DNA from 2 places in the Novilysobacter viscosus genome. Region 2 is predicted to be linked to the other one. Evidence: predicted binding sites of a transcription regulator. Region 2 holds the regulator's gene; the other holds the start of a gene.

Region 1 (3,363 bases), on a different contig from region 2:
CGGTGATCGTCATCAGGTCGGACGGGTTGATCGGCGCTGCCAGTACTTCCACCCGCACCTCGCCCGCCTGCAAAGCGGGCGGGTCGAATGACTCGAGCTCCACCACCTCGTGCGGCGTGGGGCCCCGGCGGGCGTAGCGGGCGCGGCGGTAGGCGGGCGTGGTCATGGCAGTCGGGCGGGTTGGGAACGGCCCTGCAACATACGCACCGGGCCGTTAAGCAGCCGGAAGATACGCGCGCCAATCCCCCTCCGGGCGTTGCGGTTGCCGGCTGGCGGCGGGGACGGCTCCGGCTCGGGCTCCGGTTACGATGACGCGCCGCCTGTCCGGCCCCGCCCTGCCCCCACGCCATGACCTTCGGTTTCGTCACCGCCATCGACTTCATCGGTACGTTCGCGTTCGCCGTCAGCGGCGCGACCGCGGGCGTGCGCAAGGGGCTGGACCTGTTCGGCGTGCTGGTGATCGCGTTTGCCGCGGCCACCGCGGGGGGCCTGGCCCGCGACGCGCTGCTGGGCGCGACGCCGCCGGTGGCACTGGTCGACTGGCGCTACCTCGCCCTGTCCACCGTTGCGGGTGTAGTGACGTTCTATCGCTACGAAACCATCGAGCGGTTCCGCAACCCGTTGCAGGTGTCAGACGCCATCGGCCTGGGCCTGTTCGCGGTGATCGGCGCCAGCAAGGCCCTGGACCACGGCGTGGGACCGGTGGGTGCGGTGATGCTCGGCATCCTCACCGGCATCGGCGGCGGCATCGTGCGCGACCTGCTGGTGATGCAGGTCCCTGGCGTGCTGCAACGCGAGCTCTACGCGATTGCCGCACTGCTGGGCGCACTGGTGGTGGTCGCCGGCGACGCCATGGGGCTGCCCACCACGCCCGTCGCGGTCGTGGGTGCGGTGGCGTGCTTCGCCCTGCGGTTCATGGCCATGCGCCATGGCTGGCAGCTGCCGGCAGCTACGCCTCGAACGTAATCACGTAACACGAAAACCCGGGCCGCGGCTTCACCCGCCTGCCAGCCCACCCCCGACGCGGCCGGGCAGCGCGCCGTCGTCCTCCACCGCATCGGGGTCTTCGAGATCGCCGACTTCGCGCTCCAGTCCCGCCCTTGGATTGGCGTCGCCGTCCGGAGCCGAGGGCAATGCCGTGCGACTGTCCCGGGCGCTGGTGGCGCCGGCCTTGGTGCTGTCCCGCTCCTGCTTGCCTGCCATGGTGCCGTCCTCTCAAGGTGGCGGGCCAGCGTAGGCGACGCGGGGTCAAGCCCGCGGGAAGACAGCCGCTGGGACGGCCCTGCGCCCCGGCTCGACTAGGGCTCGACTACGGCTCGACTACAGGGTGGTCGTGACCTCACCGCCACGTGCGCGCAGCAGGTCGGCCGCCTGCTGGCGCTGCTCCATCGAGAACGCGTGCACGACCACCGTCGTATCGCCCGCGGCCATGGCGTCCCGGGTCGCCTCGACGTAGCGGTCGTGGTCCGGGCGCAGCGACACCAGGCCGCCCAGCAGCAGCCCCCCCAGCGTGCCGAAGAACAGCATCACCAATGCCGCGGCGATGGGCGAATTGACAATGAAGGGCACTCCCTTCGCGTGCAGCACGGCGAACCCGAGCAGGCCGACCACCGCGCCGGCGATGCCCAGCTTGACGTGGGCCACCACTATCGTCCGCCAGATGCCCCGGCTTTCGGGCTCGAGCTTGCGGCCCGGATGGGGTTCGTCCGGCGTGACCACCTGCACCTGCGCCGAGCCCAGCGACAAGGCGGACGTGACGGCATCGGCCGCCTGCCGGGCAAGGGACTCACTGGCGAACACGGCGGCGACCTTGCTGTTGGACAATTCACCGGTGATGGAGGACGTTTCCGACACGGCAGGCTCCTGGGATGCGCGCGGGGGAAAGCCTCGCGCAGCGCCGGTCTCGGGCGCGTGATCGGCGCCGGTCCCGCCGCGGAGAGCGAGCACCCATGCGGCCCCCACGTCGTCCCCGGAGCGCTTGCCGCGGGCTTGGCAACGCTTCCGCCGCCCTGGACTCATCGCTCCGTGGCGCCGCCCGTACGCTCCAGATTCACGCAAGACCGCCGATAACACGGGCGAGGCAGCGTCCTGCTGCCGCTGTCGAGGGCATGGAGCTTCAATGCGAGTGTTGGCCAACGTGATCGACGTCCTGGGGAGCCGAGACCCCAGGCGCCGCCTTCGCCTGGTCCAGTGGCTGATCGCGAGCCTCGTCTACCTGGGCGCGGCGGCACTGCTGGTTACCGGCGTGGGCCAGGGCTGGATGAACACCTCGGCGCTGAACCTTTGGCTGGGTTTCGTCGGCGCCGTACTGGCGATCGGTTACGTGGCCCTGCGCAGCGGATGGACCGAGCGCTTCCGCGACCCGTCCATCACCGTCTGGCAGCTTTCGATGGGCGTGCTGGCGGTGAACTGGGGCTACCTGATCTGCGGGCCGATGCGGACCTCGGCGCTGTTCCCGATCATGGTCGTCTTCGCCTTCGGCGCGTTCACCCTGCGCTGGAGGCAGATCGCCTTCCTGACGGTGCTGGCCGTCTCCAGCCTGGTCGCGGCGGTGGTGGTACGAACCCTCTACCCGCACTGGGTGCCGGCGCAGGGCGACGTGGCGCCGATCCGCGTGGACATCAACAACATATTGATGCTGATCGTGGTCTTGCCCGCGCTGGCAGTCATCGCCGCCCGGCTGTCCAGCCTGCGACAGAAGCTGCGTGACCAGCGCGAAGCCCTGGCCCGGGCGCTGTCCGAGGTGGAGCGCCTGGCCATCAGCGACGAATTGACCGGCATCGCCAACCGGCGGTCGATGCAGGCGATGCTGGAGCGCAGCGTCGCGCTTTCCACGCGGCAGGTCATGCCATTCAGCATTGCCATCCTCGACATCGACCACTTCAAGGCGGTCAACGACACCCTTGGGCACGCCGCCGGCGACGAGGTACTCAAGGCGTTCGCCCGCCTGTCAGGCTCGCAGCTGCGCGATACCGACGCGCTCGGCCGCTGGGGCGGCGAGGAGTTCCTGCTGGTCATGCCCGGCGGCACCGACGGTGTCTGCCGGGTGCTGGAAAGGATCCGTGAGTCGGTACGCGCAGGGTGCCTGGACGGCCGTTCGATCACCTTCTCGGCCGGCGTCGCCCGGCACCGGGCCGAGGAAACCCCCGACGCATTGCTGGCCCGCGCGGACGTGGCGCTTTACCAGGCCAAGCGCACCGGACGAGACCGTACCGTCGTGGCCGACTGAAACCGGGTGCGCCCTTTACCCCCGCCAGTTCGCGTGGTTGCGCCAGAACTCCACGCTTCGGGCATACGCCGCCCGGTCGAGCGGCACGCCCGAGCCGCCCTCCTCCACCCCCAGCGCGTTGCGCAGCATGGTGA
Region 2 (3,363 bases):
GCTGCGCGCGGCGTCGAAACGGTCCTCCACTGCGTGGCACAGCACCACCATCGGCTGGATGTCGAGGAAGCCGGCGCCGCCCTTGATGGTGTGGAACCCGCGGAACACGGCGTTGAGGCCGTCGCGGTCGTCCGGCGCGTGCTCGAGCGTGACCATCTGCTCGCCCAGCTGGTCGAGGATCTCGCGGGCCTCGACCAGGAAGTCGGCGCAGATGTCGTTGTCGAGCCCGCCCATCTCAGATGCCCAGCGAAGACAGCAGCTGGTTGGCGTCGTCCTGGGTCGCCGGCGCCTCGTCCAGCCCGGCCACGGACGGCCCGTTGCCGCGGTTGGACAGCTGCAGCGGCGCCGCGCCGTCGGTGACGTCGCCCAGGCCGGCGTGCACCGCGCGCACCAGTTCGACCACGCGCAGGATGATCTGCCCGGTGAGGTCCTGGTAGCCCTGCGCGGCGGTCATCTCGCTGAGCCGGCTGCGGATGCCGGCCACGACCCCGGCGGATGCGTCGTCGCCGGCCGGCAGCGTGGACAGCAGCTGGCCGCACTCCTGGATCAGGTCCAGCGTGTGCATGCTGGCGTTCTCGGTCAGCGTGACCACGTGCTCCAGCCGCGAGCACGCATCGGGCAACGATGCTCCCGACCCGCCGGTGCCTTCGCCCAGTGCCGATTCCAGTTCGCGCGCGAGCCGGGTCAGGCCCTGCACGAACGGCTGCGTGCGCCACTCGATCAGCGCATCGACATGCTCGCGCCAGCCGTCGGCGTCGTCGTGCTCCATCGCCCACAGCGCCTGGTGCAGGCGCCGGGTGATGTCGTTCCGGTCGGTGGGGACGCCGGAGACGGCCGCGGCGTCCGCATTCACGCCGCGGTCTCCAGCCGCTCGAAGATCTTCTCGAGCTTGTCGCTGAGCGTGCCGGCGGTGAACGGCTTGATGACGTAGCCGCTGACGCCCGCCTGCGCGGCCTCGATGATCTGCTCGCGCTTGGCCTCGGCGGTCACCATCAGCACCGGGACTTTCGACAGGCCGGCATCGGAGCGGATCGCCTTGAGCAGGTCGATGCCGGGCATGCCGGGCATGTTCCAGTCGGTGATCACCAGGTCGAACGGGCCCTTGCGCAGCTCCACCAGTGCGGTGGTGCCGTCGTCGGCTTCGGTGGTGTTGAAGAATCCAAGGTCGTTGAGCAGGTTCTTGACGATGCGGCGCATGGTCGAGAAGTCGTCGACGATGAGGATGCGGATGTTCTTGTCCATACGGGGCTCGGGGGTGTTCCTGAAGGACCTATCGGCCGCGGGAGGGGTTTCTTGATCCCTGGACCTCCCTTTCCGGGAGGGGCGAAACGGTTACTCGTCGTTGTCGGCCTCGCCCTTCCACTCGCCCAGGCGGGCGCGCAGGCGCAACATGGCCTGGCCATGGATCTGGCAGACGCGCGACTCGCTGATCGACAGCACCGCGCCGATCTCGCGCAGGTTCAGCTCCTGCTCGTAGTACAGCGACAGCACCAGTTGCTCGCGCTCGGGCAGGTCGCCGATGGCGCCGCCCAGGGCGTGGCGGAAGGCGTCGTGCTCGAACTCGCGCGCCGGGGTGGCGCCGCTGCGCGAGGCCAGGCGCGGTTCGCCGTCGTGTTCCTCGGCATGCGAGTCCAGGCTGATCAGCTGCCCGCGTGCGGCGTCCTCGAGCATGCGGTGGTATTCGTCCAGCGACACGCCCAGCGCGCTGGCGACTTCCTGCGCGGTGGCGGCACGGCCGGTGGCCTGCTCGACCTCGCGGGTCGCCGAGACCACGTCGCGGTAGCGGCGGTGGACCGAGCGCGGCACCCAGTCGCCGCGGCGGATCTCGTCGATCATCGCGCCGCGGATGCGGATCGAGGCATAGGTCTCGAACGCCGCGCCCTGGTCGGCCTGGAAATTGCGGGCCGCGTCGATCAGGCCCAGCATCCCGGCCTGGATCAGGTCATCGACCTCGACGCTGGACGGCAGGCGCGCGGCCAGGTGGTGGGCGATGCGCCGGACCAGTTCGCCGTGGCGCTCGACGATGTCGTCGGCCCCGCCGTTCTGGTGGGCGCGGTAGGTGGCGGCGGCGGTGCTCATGCGGTGGCACTCCGTGGTTGCGGCGACACCAGCCGCTCGATGAAGAATTCGACGTGCCCGCGCGGGCCCTGCGGCGACTGCCACTGGCCGGCGCGACGCGCGATGTCGCGGAAGGCCACCGACGAGGGTGCCGACGGGAACGCCTCGACCACCGCTTCCTGGCGCTGGATGGAGCGGCGCAGCCATTCATCGCGCGGGATCGCGCCCAGGTAGCCCAGGGTCACGTCGAGGAACCGGGCGCTGACGCGCTCGAGCTTCTCGAACAGCTGCCTGCCCTCGGCCGGGTGCTGCACCTGGTTGGCCAGTACCTGCACGCGGTTCACCCCGCGCTCGCGGTTGAGCACCTTGATCAGCGCGTAGGCGTCGGTGACCGAGGCCGGCTCGTCGCAGACCACCACGATCACGTCCTGGGCGGCCTGGCAGAAGGTCAGCACGCCATCGGCGATGCCGGCGGCGTTGTCGACCACCATGGTGTCGATCGGCAGGTCCAGCTCGCTGAAGGCATGCACCAGCCCGACGTGCTGCTGCGGGGTGAGTTCGGTCATGTGCCGCTTGCCGCTGGCGGCGGGCACCACCCACAGCCCGCGCGGGCCTTCGATCACCGTGTCGCGCAGGTCACAGCGGCCGGCGAAGACGTCGGCCAGGGTGAAGCGCGGCGACAGCCCGAGCATCACGTCGACGTTGGCCAGCCCCAGGTCGGTGTCCAGCAGCAGCGTGCGCTGGCCGGCGTTGAGCAGGGCCATGGCCAGGTTGACCGAGACGCTGGTCTTGCCGACGCCGCCCTTGCCACTGGCGACGGCGATCACGCGGACGGGGGCGGTGGCGGTGGGCGGGGTCATGGGGATCACGTTGTGGGGGTGGGCGGCGGGACCGGCAGGCAGGGCGTTGGGGTCAGGCGGTTGCATGACGGTCCTCGGTGAGCAGGGGGTTGTTGGCGGCGCGCCGCAGGTGCTCCAGCTGCAGCACCAGGCGCGAGGCGTCGGCGGCATCCAGCGCGGTGGGGACGTGCTGGCCGTCGGTGGTGTAGGCCAGGTTCAAGCCGTTGCGCACCGCCACCGAGAGCACGCCGCCCAGGCGGCCGGTCTCGTCGAGCTTGGTCAGCACCACGGCTTCGGGCGCGGCCATGCGGTAGCGGCGGACCACCTCGTTGAGGTCGGCCGGGTGCGCGGTGGCCGGCAGGGCCAGCAGGCAGCGCACGTCGCGGGTGGCGCGCAGCCAGGTCATCTGGCCGAGCAGGGCGCGGTCGCGCGCGGCATAGCCGGCGGTATCGACCAGCACCAGCGG

Evidence for each region. Region 2 encodes FliA, which starts transcription of late flagellar genes. Its sites were predicted from a motif close to TAAAGTTTNNCNNNCNNNGGCCGATAA; they were not measured.
Region 1: a site for FliA is predicted at 2,044-2,070, ahead of ACJQWL_RS02865 (GGDEF domain-containing protein). Genes of this name have one in related genera too.

What each region holds. Positions count from the first base shown of each region.
Region 1 is NZ_JBJMAV010000001.1:610,406-613,768, forward strand. Features, by position in the region: gene ACJQWL_RS02845 (zinc-dependent alcohol dehydrogenase family protein) at 1-166, opposite strand, end outside; gene ACJQWL_RS02850 (trimeric intracellular cation channel family protein) at 349-966, shown strand; gene ACJQWL_RS02855 (hypothetical protein) at 997-1,203, opposite strand; gene ACJQWL_RS02860 (hypothetical protein) at 1,321-1,854, opposite strand; gene ACJQWL_RS02865 (GGDEF domain-containing protein) at 2,120-3,229, shown strand; gene ACJQWL_RS02870 (DUF3228 family protein) at 3,245-3,363, opposite strand, start outside.
Region 2 is NZ_JBJMAV010000002.1:351,366-354,728, reverse strand. Features, by position in the region: gene ACJQWL_RS05335 (chemotaxis protein CheA) at 1-234, opposite strand, end outside; gene ACJQWL_RS05330 (protein phosphatase CheZ) at 236-853, opposite strand; gene cheY (chemotaxis response regulator CheY) at 850-1,242, opposite strand; gene ACJQWL_RS05320 (RNA polymerase sigma factor FliA) at 1,333-2,079, opposite strand; gene ACJQWL_RS05315 (MinD/ParA family protein) at 2,076-2,918, opposite strand; gene flhF (flagellar biosynthesis GTPase FlhF) at 2,971-3,363, opposite strand, start outside.